3 regions of the Micromonospora sp. CA-259024 genome follow, and region 2 is predicted to be linked to each of the others. Evidence: riboswitches for the same ligand, from Rfam matches in the RefSeq annotation. Region 2 holds a riboswitch; each other region holds the start of a gene.

Region 1 (5,366 bases), 320 kb from region 2:
AACCTGGTGCAGGTGCAGCTGACCGCCATCGCGGAGCCGCTAGACGAGGCGGTGTTCGATGCGGCGGTCTCCTCGACGGTGGCTGCTCTCAGCCACTAGGACGCTCGTACCCGCCAGAAGATCGGCGTGATCGCCGCGAGCTGTGGTTACTGCTCGCCGCCGGGCGGCTGCCCCGGTGCCCAGGTGGAACGCCGTCGTCCGAGCTTGCACGGCTCGGGCGGCGGTTGCCGAGGTGCCGGTGCCGATGAACAGGTCCGCCCACCTGCGGCTGTTGCCGGTCGCGAACTGCCGGGCCCCGTCCGTCCCGATCCATGTCGTGGCCTCGGCTGGTGTGGAACTGCCGGTGGTGAGGTGCTGGGCGAGGCCGAGCCCGGCCCACGCGTGCGGGTCCTGCTGGTAGGCATACCTCATCACCCCGGCCTACGCCTCCCCGCCGCGACGATCACGCCGACGCATTGGGTCATAGTGGACGAACCCGACCTTTCAGGATCTGTAGCAACATCGAAAGGTCGATATCCGGGGGCCGAGAATCAGATACAACCGCATAGCCACGGGAAACGATTTTGTTGTGCCGCCACGCTCAGCAATGCGGGGATCGAGTGCATGTCTACGTGCATAGATTCGGCACGAAACCGGGCAACGTGTTGTTGCTCACGGTGACACCGTTGCCGCCCGGCTTGTGGCTCGGCTCATAGGCGACCGCACCTTGCTACCCGAAAGTAGCGGCATATATTTCCGCTGTCCTCGGTCGAGATGGGGCGCTGCGGCGATACACGACGGCGTGGGCGGCGACGAACTCCAGATCCGATCATTTGAATCCATGCGGGCAGGAACATCATCTTGAACAGTATTCCGTCGCTTCTTCTCGTGCACGGCGCCTGGCACGGGCCGTGGGTCTGGCAGTCGCTCGTCGAGCAGTTCCCGGATATTGACATCCACACCGTCGCGCTACCCAGTAGCGGCAACGACCCCGCTGCCCTCGGGGACCTCTACGACGACGCGGCCGTGGTCAAGGCCGCCGTCGCCGCCATCGGCGGCCCGGTCGTGGTCGTCGCCCACTCCTACGGTGGTGCCCCGGTCACGGAGGCGCTCGCTGCCGCGGACAACGTACGCCGGATTGTTTATCTCGCTGCTTTTCAGCCGGACGTCGGCGATTCGCTCTTCTCCACCGCCGGTGGCGTTGCTCCGCCGTGGTGGGAGGTGCACGAGCGGACGGACCTGAAGAGCAAAGGTCACATCGAGCCATCGCAGCCCCGAGATGTCTTCTACGGCGACGTCGATCCGGAAATCGCGGAACAGGCCGTTGCACGACTCGGACTCCAGTCATGGGCCTCGACGCAGCAGCCGCTGACCGAGGCGGCGTGGCGCACCATTCCCAGCACCTACATCATTTGCGAGGCCGACAACGCTCTTCCGCCCTTCGCGCAGGAGCTCATGGCCAAGCGGGCCGAGCGGGTGTTGCGGATGAACTCCTCGCACTCGCCGTTCCTTTCTCAGCCCGCCGAGCTGGCCGCGCTGATCCGGGCGGAACTTTCCGCCTGACGTATGCGGCGCGGGTAGCGGGCGTCGCCCAGCCGGGCATCCGACTGAGCGGCGAGACTGTCACCCCGCAGGCAAGGTTCACTCCGACCGGCAACGGCGTAGCGGTGGTCCGGGAACAACCCGGCCACCGCAACGCCAATCCCGAGCTTGTGGCGGGGTTCGTCCCAGGTTCGGCGGGGCCGCTATGGTGCGCGGTGGCACAAACGTTGCGAGGTGCCCCGCGCGAGTGGGGAGAATCGGGAAGCCGGTGTGAGTCCGGCACGGGCCCGCCGCGGTGACCGGGGAGCTGCCACCCACGCGCACTAGACGCAGCCACTGGCCCTGAGGGGTTGGGAAGGCGGGTGACCAGCGTAGATCCGGGAGTCCGAAGACCGGCCTCGCGTCATCGGCCCCGTCAGGGGCGAGAAGCAGGGGAGCCTGCCTTGAACACCGGATTCTACGAGACCATCCACCGCCGCCGGGACGTACGTGCCCAGTTCACCGGGGCGCCGATCCCCGACGAGACGTTGGACCGGATCCTCACGGCGGCGCACGCCGCGCCGAGCGTCGGTATCTCCCAGCCCTGGGACTTCATCCTGGTCCGCGATCCTGAGCTGCGGCAGGAGTTTCACCGGCACGTGGAGCGGGAGCGGGACACCTTCGCGGCCACTCTCGACGGTGCCGCGGCGGAACGCTTCACCCGGATCAAGATCGATGGCGTACGGGAGTCGACGTTGTCGGTCGTGGTCACGTACGACCCGCAGCGGGGTGGACCGGCCGTACTCGGTCGTCACGCGATCGCCGACGCCGGCCTCTACTCGGTCTGTCTGGCGATCCAGAACCTGTGGTTGGCCGCGACCGCCGAGCAGCTCGGGGTCGGTTGGGTCTCGTTCTACCGGGAGCCGTTTCTGCGCGACCTGCTCGGCATCCCGGCCACCGTCCGCCCGGTGGCGTGGCTCTGCCTCGGCCCGGTCACCCATCTGGAGCAGACGCCGGACCTGGAGCGGCACGGTTGGCGCCAGCGACGTCCGGTCTCGTCGGTGATCCACCACGACCGTTGGACGACCGAGTGACCGGGTGACCGGGTGACCGGGTGACCGGGTGGCCGGGGTGGCGCTCCCGCGCCAGCCACCCCGGTGCGGGCTCGCCCCCGCGTACCTGAGAATCGTCGGCGATTGGCAGGACCGCATCCTCTTCCAACGCCTCACGGACCGCTGGCCCCTCTCCCTGCGTGGGTCTGTGGCAGACCCTTGAGCAGGGCGGCCTCGGTGACGCGATCGCCCGGCCCAGTCGCGCCAGGGAGAGCGTCAGAAGCTGCTGACCAGCTTCACGAACGCCTCGTCGATCTTGGCGGGATCGGTGGCGTCGAAAGCTTTGCCCGACGATGCCTTGGCGATCCGGTCCAGGGTGGCGAAGTCCGACTCCCGGTCGAACGCGATGCAGAACACCTTCACCGGACGCTGCGGGTCCAGGGCGACCTCGGCGAGCAACCGGGCCAGGTCGTTGTCCCGGCTGTACTCATTCTTGCCGTCGGTCAGCACGACGACCGCGTTGATCCGCTGCGGGTCGTACCGGTCGAGCAGCTCTCGGTGTGCGGCCCGGACCGTCGCGTAGAGCGCGGTGCCACCCTCGACATGCAGGCCGGCGATCTTGCTGGTGATCCGCTTCTGGTCGAACTCGCCGAGAGGGGACTCCTCCCGGTATGGGCTTTTCGGCTGATTCTTGGTCTCCGAGGAGAACGACCAGAGTCCCACCCGGTCTTCGGTGTTGAGCAGCGCGAGGGCCTTGCCCGCCGCCGCCGACGCGACCTGGAAACGGGTACGGGTGCCGACCTTCGCCAGCATCGACCCCGAGGTGTCCAGGGCGATCAGGATGTTGGCCTTCTTGCGGAGCGTGCGCCAGCCGTCCAGCATCGCGCCGACCACCTCCGGGTTCGGGGGCTCGAAGTAGGTCAGCCCGCCGGTGGGCTCGGCGCCGACGCTGGCGAGCAGCTCCGCCGAGGCGCGGCGCTCGTGGTCCCGGAAGCCGAGGCGGGCGAAGCTCTCCTGCTGGGCGTCCATGGTCAGGAATTTCTGGAAGTCGGCCGCTGCCGCGCGCTGCCGCTCATCGGCCGACGGCAGCACCACGAACGGGTGGTCCAGGTTGAACGTGCCCTCCCTGGGATGGACGGCGACCAGCGGGACGTTCGGCCGGCGGCCCCGCTCCTGCCCGTCCTGCCGAGGGCTCAGCGCGCCCGTGTTGTAGAGGTCCACCAGCTCCTCCTGCAGGACGATGGCACTCATGTCGTCCGTACTGCCCGCACCGCCGGCCAGGTCCGCCTCGGCGAGGCTGCGCAGCAGGTCGACCGAGTCGTCGCTGTAGTGCGACACGTTGGCCTCGATCCGGCGGACGAACTGGGTGACCGCGGGGTCGGCCAGGTCGGACTGGGTCAGGTCGCTGGACCGTTGCACCGCCGCGTAGTAGGTGGCGATGGTCGCCGCCAGCCCGGAGGTGGACAGGTTCGGGTTGTCCTTGCCGAAGGTGAAGCGGCCCCATTCCGGCTTGCCGAAGCCCGCCCACCCGTCGCGCCCGGAGAGGCCCAGGATCTCCCCCCAGCCCAGCGACCCGCGCTGGCGTACCAGCTCGGCCTTGGGCTGCGGCATCGCGATCACCAGCGGGCTGTTGGCGATCGACGGGTAGCGGTCCGGGGTCTGCAGCTCTCGCCCGGCGGCCTCGTCGAGCAGCCGGAGCTGGCCGGTCCACAGGCTCGACGTCGGCAGCCAGACCTGTGGTTGCGGCAGGCCGGTGTGGGTCCAGCCGGTAGCCAGCGCCTCGGTGGCCTTGCCCGAGTTCAACGCGCTGACGTGCACCTGGGCGCAGCCACCGCCATCGATCGACCGGTCGCTGCGGTTGTAGCGCTCGGCCAGGTCGACCAGCAGTGCCGCCTTCTCGGTGGAGGAGTTGACCTGGAGGGTGGTGGCGCAGTCGTTGCCCGCTTCGCGCTGCCGGACGAACACGAACGCCCCGGCGATGACCACCAGCCCGGCGGTGACGGCGGCGGTGTACGGCAACCACTGCCGCGTACGCGTAGCGGATGGGGCCATCGGGACGTCCTCCTCGGCGGGCGGCTGGTGGCAGTCAACCTATCGATCCGGCGCCAGCCGGCGACCCCGACCCACCGCACCGGTCACTCGCGGTCGGACGGTCCTCCGACCGCCGCCGCGACCAGCAGCCGAACCAGGTAGACCACGACGAAGGCGACCGCCCCGACCGCGGTGGCCGGGCCGACCGCGCTCGACGCGACGTAGCCGGCGGCGGCGCCGGCCGAACCGAGGAAGATCGCGGTCGAGATGCCCCAGGCGTCAAGGGCCTCACTACGCAGCCGCCGCAACGCGCCGCCACCTCCACCGACGCCGGGCTCCGTCACCGGCAGGTGTGCTGGTTGGGTCGGCCGGGCCTGGGTCGGCACCGTCGGCCGGGTCGGCATCTGCGGCTGCGTCGGGCGTGACTGTGGAGCCGCCGGCGTGACCTGGGGCAGCGGGTGGTTCGGCGTCGGCGCGCCCGCGGTCTCGTTGCCGACCTCGAGCAGGTTCTCCCGACGAAGCGGATCGGTGACCCTGCCGTCCTGCCGGAGCAGCCGCACCAGCACGCGCTCGGCACCCGGCCGGTCCGCCGGATCCTTGGCCAGGCACTCCCGGATCAGCTCGTCCAGAACGGGCGGCAACGCAGGCAGCTCGGGCGGATCGTGCAGCACCCGGTGCATCACGGCGAAGAGCGAATCATTGCCGAACGGCGGCCGACCACCGGCGGCGAAGGCGATCGTGGCCGCCCAGGCGAAGACGTCGCAGGGCGGACCGACCGCGTCG
Region 2 (5,366 bases):
GATCAGGTTGAGCAGGAACGCACGCCGGTCCTCCCGGGACCGCAGCTCCCGCAGGTTGTTGAGGGAGTCGATCCAGCGGAAGCAGAACTCGGCCTTGCGACGGATCGAGGGGATGTTCTCGATGGCGGCGAAGGCGGCGAACCGCTCGGTCTCGTCCGGCACGTACGTGTCGAGCAGGTTGAGATAGAACTGGACGTGCACGGCCTCCTCGAACAGCTGCCGGGACAGGTAGAGGCGGCCCTCGGGACTGTTGACGTGCTGGTAGAGATTGAGCACCAGGTTGTTGGCGACGATCGTGTCGCCGGTGGCGAAGAACGCCACCAGGCGGCTGACCAGGTGCCGCTCGGCCGGCGACAACTTGTCGAGGTCGGCGAGGTCGGCGTGCAGGTCGACCTCCTCGACGGTCCAGGTGTTGCGGATGGCGTCGCGGAAGCGGTCGAAGAAGTGCGGGTAGCGCATCGGGCGGAGGGTGAGGTCCATCCCGGGGTCGAGCAGCATGTGCGTGGTCCTCGTGTCGGTGGTGCTCGTGTCGGTGGTGGCGTCGGCGGGGGTCACTGGCAGGCCTCGCACGACTCGGGGTTCTCCAGCGAGCAGGCCAGCGCCTCCGCGTCGACGACGACGGGTGCGACGGCGCTGACGGTGGCCTGCTGGATCCGCGTGGCCGGACGCGAGCGCAGGTAGTAGGTGGTCTTCAGCCCGGCCTTCCAGGCGTACAGGTACATCGAGGAGAGCTTGCCGATGGTCGGCGCGGCCAGGAACAGGTTCAGCGACTGGGACTGGTCGATGAACGGGGCGCGGGCGGCGGCCAGGTCGATCAGCGCGCGCTGCGGCAGCTCCCACGCGGTACGGAACAGCTCCCGGACACCGGACGGCAGCTCCGCGATGTCCTGCACCGACCCCTCCGCCCGCTTGATCGCCGACCGGATCCGGTCGGTCCACAGGCCACGGGCCTTCAGCTCGCGGACCAGCGCGGTGTTGACCTGGAGGAACTCCCCCGACAGGGTCTCGCGCTTGAACAGGTTGGACACCTGCGGCTCGATGCACTCGTAGCACCCCGCGATCGAGGCGATGGTCGCGGTCGGGGCGACCGCCACCAGCAGCGAGTTGCGCAGCCCGTACGCCTCGACCTGCTCGCGCAGCGCGGCCCAGCGCGCGGTCTGCGTTCCCTCGACACCCCACAGGTCGGGCTGGAGCTGGCCCCGTGCGGCCCGGGTCTGCCCGTACGCCGGATGCGCGCCGAAGCGGCGCGCCAGGTCGGCGGAGGTCTCCAGCGCGGTCAGGTACAGCTCCTCGCTGATCCGGGTGGACAGCTCGCGCGCGGCCGGGGAGTCGAACGGCAGCCGCAGCGCGAAGAACACGTCCTGCAGGCCCATCAGCCCGAGCCCGACCGGCCGCCAGCGTGGGTTGCTCGCCGCCGCCTGCGGGGTCGGGTAGTAGTTGATGTCGATGACGCGGTCCAGGAACGTCACGGCGGTACGCACCGTGGCGCGCAGCCGCTGCCAGTCGACGCCGCCGTCGGTGAGGTGGGCGGCGACGTTCACCGACCCGAGGTTGCACACCGCGGTCTCGGCGTCGCTGGACACCTCGACGATCTCGGTGCAGAGGTTGGACAGGTGCACCACGTTGCCCGGTTCGGCGGTCTGGTTGCACAGGCGGTTGGCGGCGTCCTTGAAGGTCATCCACCCGTTGCCGGTCTGGGCGAGGGTGCGCATCATCTTCCCGTACAGCTCCCGCGCCGGGACCTGCCGCACGTGGCGACCCTGCGCCTCGGCCTCCCGGTACGCGGCGTCGAACCGCTCCCCCCACAGGTCGGGCAGCTCCGGCACCTCACTCGGGTCGAACAGCGACCACATCTCGTCGGCCTCGACCCGGCGCATGAACTCGTCCGGGATCCAGTTGGCCAGGTTCAGGTTGTGGGCACGCCGGGCGTCCTCGCCGGTGTTGTCCCGCAGTTGCAGGAACTCCTCGATGTCCGGGTGCCACGGCTCCAGGTACACGCAGGCCGCGCCCTTGCGCCGGCCGCCCTGGTTGACCGCGGCGACGCTGGCGTCCAGCGTGCGCAGCCACGGCACGATCCCGTTGGACTGCCCGTTGGTGCCGCGGATCAGCGCGCCCCGGGATCGGACCCGGGAGTACGCGATGCCGATGCCGCCGGCGAACTTGGACAGGTTGGCGACCTGGGCGTACCGCTGGTAGATCGAGTCCAGCTCGTCGAGCGGGGAGTCGACCAGGTAGCAGGAGGACATCTGGGTGTGCCGGGTGCCGGAGTTGAACAACGTCGGCGAGCTGGGCAGGTAGGCCAGGCTGGACATCAGGCGGTAGAAGTCGACCGCCTCGTCCGGCGTACGGGACAGCCCGCAGGCCACCCGCAGCAGCCAGTACTGCGGGGTCTCCAGGACCAGCCGGCTGGTGGGGTGGCGCAACAGGTACCGGTCGTACACCGTGCGCAGGCCGAAGTACTCGAACCGCCGGTCGCCGTCCGGGTCGATGGCGTCGTCGAGCATCGTGGCGTGCGCGGCGACGAAGGCGGCGGTGTCGTCACCGATCAGACCCTCGGCGTGGCCGACCCGGATCGCCGCGCTGAACGAGGTGACGCCCTGCCGGCGTACCTCCTTCCCGACGTAGCCGGACAGCAGCCGGGCGGCGAGGCGCGAGTACTGCGGTTCCTCGCCGATCATCTCTGCGGCGGTCTGGATGGACAGCCGGTCCAGCTCGGCCGTCGTCGCGCCGTCGTACAGACCGCTGATCGTGCGGGTCGCCACGCGCATCGGATCGACGTCGGCGAGGTCGTCGGCCCACCGCTCGACCGCCCGGACGATCTTGTTCACGTCCACCGGCTCGGTGGCACCGTTGCGCTTGCGGACCTGCATCGGCGTCCGCCGCAGGGCCGTGTCGCCGCTGGCCGGGACAACGTCGGTGACTGTCACCACTCACTCCTCGCGAGTTCGAGACCTGATGGCCCTCGGACGCGAGGAGACGGACACCGGCGGACGCCACACCCCGGGCAGGGCGTGGGTCAGGTGGCGTCAGCCGTCCCACGCGGCCTCGGACCGCCGCCCACCCGGATGCGGGTGTACGGCGCGCTGGCAGGTCTTCGGACTCGCAGGCGCGACCGGGCTCGCCGGTCTCCTACTGGCCGTCGCTTCCCAGGCCGATTGGTGGCCCAGTGCTGATGACGGCGGTCGTTCCCACTCACCGCTGCGGGACAGTCCCGGATTCCCACCGGGTTCCCTCTTGCCTCGACCGCTCGGGCTGAGCGGTCGAACCAGCTGCGCTCGACACCATATATAGGGACACTGCCGTTGTCACACCCCACATGTCGGTCTCCGGCGTGTCGGCGGCGCGCTGGTGACGACCGTCACCCGTCTCCGAGCCGGCGGGTCAGCCCGCGACGGCCACCGGCTGCGGGGCGTGCGAGCGTCGCTCGACCGTGAAGCTGACACCCGCCAGGCCCAGCCCGAGGATCGCGAGGCCCACGCCGACCCAGCCCGGCGCGAGGTAGCCGAAGCCCGCGGCGATGGCGACGCTGCCGAGCGCGGCGCCGAGGCTGTTCGCGATGTTCATGGCCGACTGGTTCATCGCCGCGCCCATCAACTGGGCGCCCGGTGCGACCGTGATCAGGCGCCCCTGCAGGACCGGCCCCAGGTAGAGGCTCGTCGCGCCCACCAGGAACGCGCCCACGAAGAGGCCGACACGGTTCGACGCGACGAGGCTGAACACGGCGATGCTCACGATCATGGCGGCAAAGCCGACGATCATGCTCCGGCGCAGGTCCCGGTCCGCGAGCCAGCCCCCCAGGGCGTTGCCGACGGTCATGCCCAGGCCCACGGCGACCAGCGCCCACGGCACCGTCGCGGCCGAAAGGCCGGCGACGTCGGTGGTGACCGGCGCGATGTACGTGTTGACCGCGAAGAAACCGGCGAAGCCCACCGCCCCCGTGGCCGCGACGAGCCACACCTGGGCGGTCCGCAGCGCCCTCAGCTCGGCGGCCGGCGAGCCGTCGACCGCCGCGACGACCTCCGGCACGACCGCCAGCACCGCCAGCAGGGTCAGCACGAACACCCCGGCGATGATCAGGTAGGCGGTACGCCAACCGGCCGCCTGCCCGAGCCGGGTGATCAGGGGTACGCCCACCACGTTGCTCACGGTCAGGCCGCTGAGCACGACGGCGAACCCCCGGGCCTCGTTACCGGGGCCCAGCAGGGTTGCCGCGAGCAGGCCGGCGGCCCCGAAGTACGCGCCGTGCGGCAGCGCGGCGACGAACCGCGCCACCAGCACCAGGTCGAACGTCGGCGCGGTCGCCGACGCGATGGTGCCGACGACGAAGAGGACGAGCAGCCCGAGTACCAGCTTCTTGCGCGGCAGCCGGGCGGACAGTGCGGCGATCAGGGGCGCGCCCACGACCACGCCGAGCGCGTACGCGGTGATCATCCAGCCCGCGCGGGCCACCGCGTCCGACGACGACTGGGCGTACTGCTGCGGGAGGAGACCGCGTGCGATGTCGGGCAGCAGGCCCATCGCCACGAACTCGGTCAGGCCGACCGCCACACCGCCCAGCGCCAGCGCGAGAACTGCCGCCAGGCGTCGACCTCTGCTCAATCCATGCACCGAGCGAATTTAGCAACAGCGTTGCGTAATAGGGTGGCGAGATGACGCGCACCACAGCGGACGTCACCTTCCTGCGTGGCTACAACCAGGCGCTGGTCATGGCGGTGGGACGCACCGCGCGGACGTTCGAGCGGTCGACCGTGGTCGGCGCCACCGGTCTGACACCACAGGCCGTCTCCAAGGTGATCGCCCGCCTGACCGCCGACGGCCTGATTCGTCCCGCCGGCGTCCGCCGCCCCGGCATCGGCAAGCCCGCGGTCGTCTACGAACTCGTCCCGGACAGCCGGTACGCGATCGGCGCCCACGTCGCCCGCCGTACGCTGCGGCTCGTCCTGGTCGACCTGGCCGGCACCGTGCACCACTCGGCGGTGAGCCCGCTGCCCGGCGACTTCACACCGGAGCAGCTTCTCGACGCCCTGAGGTCCGGCATCGACGCGATACCGGGCATCGATGACCTGCGGGGCCGGCTGACCGGCGTGGGCATCGGCATGATCGGCCCGCTGGACCACGCCCACGGCCTGGTCCGCGACGCCCACGGCCTGCGGCACTGGCACGACGTACCGCTGCGGGAGATCGCCGAGGCGCACCTGGGCCTGCCGGTGCACCTCGACAAGGACGTCACCGCGGGGATCACGGCCGAGGCGTGGCGGCACGGCGGAACGTTCGGCGACGCGGTCCTCATCATGGTCGAGTCCGGCATCGGCGGCGGCTTCTGGCTGCGCGGCACGGCCCACCGGGGCGCGCACACCAACGCCGGC
Region 3 (5,366 bases), on a different contig from region 2:
CAGGCCGTGCTCGCGGCGCAACTGGTCGACGAGTTCCAGCACGTCCTGCTGGTGACCGATGTCGAGTGCGCTGGTCGGCTCGTCGAGCAGCAGCAGCGTCGCGCCCTGGGCGAGCGCTCGGGCGAGGAACACCCGCTGCCGTTCGCCCCCGGAGAGGGTGGCCAGTTCGCGGTGGTGGAAACCGGTGAGGTCCAACCGCCCGAGCACCTCGTGCACGGCGTCGACGTCGGCGGTCGACTCCCGGCCCAGCGTCGGGATGTACGGGGTGCGACCGAGCAGCACGTAGTCCAGCACCGACATGCCGGGCGGCACCACCGGGGACTGTGCCACCGTGGCCACCACCCGGGCGCGGTCCCGGCGGCGCAGTGCGGCGCTCGCCGTACCGAACAGGGTGATCGCCCCCGGCGCGGGCAGCAGGCCCCCGACGGCGCGCAACAGGGTCGACTTGCCGGCGCCGTTCGGGCCGATGACGGTGACCCACTCGCCGACGGCGACGGTGAGGTCGACATCGGTCAGGATCGGCGTGCCGCCGAACTCGACGTGCAGCCCGCGCACCTCGACGGCCGGCACGTCGGCGGACGCACCGCCAGCGGACGCACCGGCGGTCTCGGTGCTCACGTCAGCACCCGGCGGGCGGTCCGCAGCACGAGTACGAAGAACGGGCCGCCCAGGAGAGCGGTGACCACCCCGATCGGCACCTCGGCCGGGGCGACGGCGGTGCGGGCCACCACGTCGGTCAGCGCCAGGAACGCACCGCCGAACAGCAGTGACAACGGCAGGATCACCCGGTAGCTCGACCCGGCCAGCAGCCGGACGGTGTGCGGCACGATGATGCCGACGAAACCGATCAGGCCGGTCGCGGAGACCGCCGCCGCGGTCCCCAGGGAGGCGGCGGCGATCAGCAGGTACCGGGTGCGCTGCGGGTGCAGGCCCAGACTCCTCGCCTCGTCGTCGCCGACCGCGAGGACGTCCAGCTCGCGGCGGTGCAGCAGCACCACCACGGTGGTCAGCGCCGCGTACGGCAGCACCAGCAGCACGTCGTGCCAGCCGGCGGTGGCCAGCCGGCCGAGCAGCCAGGAGTAGACCGGCTGGATGCTGTCGGAGTGTCGTTGCAGCAGGTAGGTCTGCCCGGCGGAGAGGAAGGCGGAGACCGCCACCCCGGCCAGGATCAGCATCGCTGGTGAGCTGCTCCGCCCGCCGGCCGCACCGAGCAGGTAGGTCATCGTCACGGCGAGCAGCGAACCGGCGAACGCGGCCAGCGGGATGGTCATCGGCAGTCCGGAGATCGCGCCCTGCCGACCGGCGCCGCCGAGGGCGATCACCGCGGTGACCGCGAGGCCGGCGCCGGCGGCCACACCGAGCAGGTACGGATCGGCGAGCGGGTTGCGGAACACACCCTGGTAGCAGCCGCCGGCCAGGGCGAGCAGGCCGCCGACGAGCAGGCCCAGCACCACCCGGGGCAGCCGCAGCTCGGTGACGATAGCGATCTCCCGCTCGGACAGCCCGCTGTCCAGGTGCACCCCCGGGATCAGGTTGAGCAGCTCGGCGGCGACGCTGCCCGGGGGCAGGCTCACCGGGCCGAGCGACACCCCGGCGACGAGCGCGACGAGCACCGCGAACACCCCGGCGACCAGCCAGCGCGTGCGCAGCCCGGCGGGCCGCGCCGAGGACGGCGAAAGCCCCGGCCGCCGGGGCCCGAACCACGACCCTGGACGTCGCAGCCCGGGTCGCGGAGGCTCGGAGGGCGTCCCGGCCGGCGGGGTGGGCGGTGCCGGGGCGGGCATCTCTGGCGCCCCGGTCACCGAGCCCTCTGCCGTGAGCGACCGCGGGAGTCGCACACCCGGCTCATTCCGCGCGCTCACCGACGGACGACGGTCACGCCGGTACCTTGGCGACCGCGTCGATGATGACGCGGAGCAGGTCCACGACGCGCGGGCCCCAACGCGAGGCGATGTCGTCGTCCAGCGCGACCACCTGGTTGTTCTTCACCGCGGTGAGCCCGGCCCAGCCGCTGCGCGCCTTGACCGAGTCGGCGTTCTGCTGGCAGCACTTCGAGTCGGCCAGGAAGACGAAGTCCGGGTCGGCCTTGACGATGAACTCCTGGGACAGCTGCGGGTAGCCCCCGTTCTTGCCGTCCGCGTCGGCCGGGTCGGCGATGTTGGTCAGGCCGGCCTGGCTGTAGAGCGAGCCGATGAACGTCTTGCTGGTCGCGCTGTACAGCTCCGGGCCCAACTCGTGGTAGTAGGTGAGCTTCTCGGTACGTTGCGGCAGGTCCTTGACCAGCTTGGCGATGTCGTCCTTCATCCGGGTGGTGACGTCGGTGGCCTGGTCGGCGTGCCCGGTCAGGGTGCCCAACTCGGTGATCTGCCGGTACGAGTCGTCCAGCGTGGTCGCCGCCGGGGTCAGGTAGACCGCGATCTTCAACTTGCCGAGCTGGTCGACGATCTTGTTGGTGTCGTTGGAGAGCACCACCAGGTCGGGGTTCTTGCCAGCGATCGCCTCGGCGTTCGGCTGAAAACCGGACAGGTCGGTCTTGGGCGCGTCGGCCGGGTAGGTGGACTGGTCGTCGACGGCGGTCACCTGGGGGCCGGCACCGATCGCGAAGAGCATCTCGGTGGCGCTGGGCGACAGCGAGACGATCTTCTCGGGGCGCTTGTCGAGGGTGAGCGAACCGACCGTGACCGGGTAGGCGGCGGCTGCGGTGCCGGCGCTCGGCTGGTCGTCGGCCTTCTGGGCGCAGGCGCCGAGCGCGAGCGCGGCGACCGCGAGGGTCGCGGCGAAGAGCCGAGGGGTACGTCTGAACACGGGGTCCTCCTGTCGGTCGAGGAGTGTGGTGCTTCGCCGACAGGGACTTTCGTACGCCCGCCCACGAGGCGCCCTTCCTCGAGAGCGCGTATCGCGACCGATCCGCAGGCGACCTGGCTCGTCCCCACCGTCCGGCGGGGCATCACAGTTGCGGGACAGCGCCGGGTTTCGCACCGGCTTCGCTGCGGACTGGTCGCTAAGACGGTAGCGCACCGGCCCGGACGTGCCGGATCGATCAAGGGCAGATCGTGGCGAGTCGATCTCTTGGGCTGCCGCACGGCGGGGGCGGGGTGTCCGCCGTGGGCATATGTCCCGGATCCTGGGGTTCGGGAAGGGTGGTGGGGCCCCGCCGGGGGGCGGGACGGGGCCCCACCCGATCAGGAGGAGGTGATGGTGACGTTGTCCACAGCCGCCTCGACCAGACTGGCGCCGGAGGCGTCCGCCGCCTCGACGAGGATGCTGACCGACTGGCCGGCGTACGGGGTGAGGTTGAGGTTCGCCACCGCCCAGCTCCCGTTGCGGTTGGTCGCCGCGCCGGCCTGGGTGAGCAGCGCCGTGGTGCCGCCGTTGTGCACCACGCTCACCCGCAGGTAGTCCGCCGACGAGGCGTTCGAGCCGTGTGCCAGGTACCAGGCCAGTGAGAGGGTCAGCGTGCCGGACGACGGCAGGGTGACCGCCGGGGACCGGGCGCTGGTCGCACCGCCGTCGAGGTCGTGGTCACCGGCCGCCGTTCCGGCCAGCCGACCGGTGACCAGGTCGTTGGCACCGGCGTACGGGGTGAGCTGCTTGGCGCCGGAGGACGTGGTCGCCTGGGCGGCACCCCGTTCCCACGCCCCGATGGTGGCGGTGTCGGTGCCGCCCGGGTTGATGGTCCAGCCGGTGGCGGTCTCGAAGGTGTCCGACCAGACCGTGGTGCCCCCACCGCCGCCGCAGTACTGCGCCTGCTTGCCGATGGCCCGGTACGGGCAGTCGGCGTACTCGCTGAGCATCAGCACCGCCTCCCGGTTGCGCGACGTCTGCGCGGGGATCACCTCGTCGGGCGGGTAGAACCCGCCGCCGCTGGACGAGCCCGGGTACATCTCGAAGGTGTACGCCCAGATGCCGTGGGTGGCCCACATCCAGTCGATGCTGGTGCCGTCGGCGATGTAGAGGTCACTGGACTGTTCCGGCGTGTAGCTGTTGGTGGCCGCCATCTGCTGGCCGATGGTGGCGAAGGTGTTGTACTGGTCCGCGCTCATCCCGGACGGGTTGTTCGCGGTGGTGTAGCCGAAGGGCCAGAGCACGAGCTGCGAGTACGTGTGGAAGTCGATGTTCGCCTTGATCTGCTGGGCGCCGCCGACCACGCGACTGTTGACGAAGTTGCGCAGCGCCTGCGTCTCGGGTGCGGAGAACGCCGACGGGCCGCGGTAGGTCTCCGACGAGGTGGTTCCGGACGAGCCGCCGCAGCAGCCCCACTGGTAGGACCAGTTGCGGTTCAGGTCGGTGCCGACGTTCGACGAGCCGCTGTTGGGTTGCCGGTTCTTGCGCCAGGACCGGTACGACCCGGTGGCGATGTCGTACTCGCTGCCGTCCGGGTTGACCGACGGCACGATCCAGATCTCCCGGCTGTTGACGATGTTGGTGATCCGGGAGTCGCCGCCGTAGCTGTCGGTGAAGAGGTTGAGCAGGTAGATCGCCATCTCGACGGTCAGGTGCTCACGGGCGTGCTGCTGGGCGTTGAACAGGATCTCCGGTTCGCTCTCGTCGGTGCCGACGTTGTCGGAGATCTTCACCGCCATCAGATCGCGGCCCTCGTACGACGAACCGATGCTGATCTTGCGGGCGATCGCCGGATGGTCGGCGACGACCTGGTTCACGACGGCGGTCAGTTCCGCGTAGTCGTGGTAGTTGGAGTCGGCGGGCGGGAAAGCCAGCGTGCCCACCTCGCCGGCACCGCGCTCGGCGTTCGGCGGCGGGGCGAGCGGTTCCAGCCGGAAGCCCAGCTTGCCGATCGCGGCAGCCTCGCCCGCGGTGGCGGAGACGTGCAGCACGCCGTGTTCGGAGTAGTCGATGGCGGCTCCGGTGCGGGCCACCGCGGTGCGGTCGGCGGAGGTCCGGGGGCCGAGCACCCGGTAGCTGGCGGCGGCCGACTCGGCGGCCCGGTCCGGTGCCGGTCGGGCGGCGACCGGACCGACGGCGACGGCGACGATTCCCAGCCCGGTGACGACGGCGAGCACCAGGACGCGGCGGAGAGGGATGGCTGTGCGGAGGGCCATGGACTACCTCCTCGATGGGCGGGAGATCCCGCTCGGTGGAGGACACTTCACCATCTGTCACATGGTCATATCAATATCGATCGCTGCCTAATGCATCCCGAGCGGATCATCCCTGCGGCAATGATTTTCCATTCAGGAACATCTGGCGAAACTTCCCTCCAAGCGGAAAACTGACCAGCGACGATGCCCCTCTCGACCCCGCGGAGCACTCATGGCCAGATCCCGCCTGTGCGCGGCCGCCCTCGCCGGCGTCACCGCGCTCACCCTGCTCGCCACCACCGCGCCCGCGACGGCGGCAAGCCCTCC

Evidence for each region. A riboswitch is a leader RNA that binds a small molecule or an ion and turns the genes downstream of it on or off. The one in region 2 is predicted to bind cobalamin.
Region 1: linked by a shared signal. The riboswitch ahead of bluB (5,6-dimethylbenzimidazole synthase) and the one ahead of ACQEUX_RS10300 (ribonucleoside-diphosphate reductase subunit alpha) in region 2 are both predicted to bind cobalamin.
Region 3: linked by a shared signal. The riboswitch ahead of ACQEUX_RS29280 (ABC transporter substrate-binding protein) and the one ahead of ACQEUX_RS10300 (ribonucleoside-diphosphate reductase subunit alpha) in region 2 are both predicted to bind cobalamin.

What each region holds. Positions count from the first base shown of each region.
Region 1 is NZ_JBNJND010000001.1:2,668,382-2,673,747, reverse strand. It holds gene ACQEUX_RS11575 (M48 family metalloprotease) at 1-99, shown strand, start outside; gene ACQEUX_RS11570 (alpha/beta hydrolase) at 841-1,542, shown strand; cobalamin riboswitch at 1,737-1,936, shown strand; gene bluB (5,6-dimethylbenzimidazole synthase) at 1,965-2,594, shown strand; gene ACQEUX_RS11560 (substrate-binding domain-containing protein) at 2,829-4,604, opposite strand; gene ACQEUX_RS11555 (serine/threonine-protein kinase) at 4,688-5,366, opposite strand, start outside.
Region 2 is NZ_JBNJND010000001.1:2,344,519-2,349,884, forward strand. It holds gene ACQEUX_RS10295 (ribonucleotide-diphosphate reductase subunit beta) at 1-498, opposite strand, end outside; gene ACQEUX_RS10300 (ribonucleoside-diphosphate reductase subunit alpha) at 552-2,870, opposite strand; cobalamin riboswitch at 3,069-3,285, opposite strand; gene ACQEUX_RS10305 (MFS transporter) at 3,382-4,608, opposite strand; gene ACQEUX_RS10310 (ROK family protein) at 4,650-5,366, shown strand, end outside.
Region 3 is NZ_JBNJND010000002.1:2,087,553-2,092,918, reverse strand. It holds gene ACQEUX_RS29290 (ABC transporter ATP-binding protein) at 1-570, opposite strand, end outside; gene ACQEUX_RS29285 (FecCD family ABC transporter permease) at 615-1,784, opposite strand; gene ACQEUX_RS29280 (ABC transporter substrate-binding protein) at 1,876-2,805, opposite strand; cobalamin riboswitch at 2,892-3,014, opposite strand; gene ACQEUX_RS29275 (M14 family metallopeptidase) at 3,183-5,060, opposite strand; gene ACQEUX_RS29270 (C39 family peptidase) at 5,272-5,366, shown strand, end outside.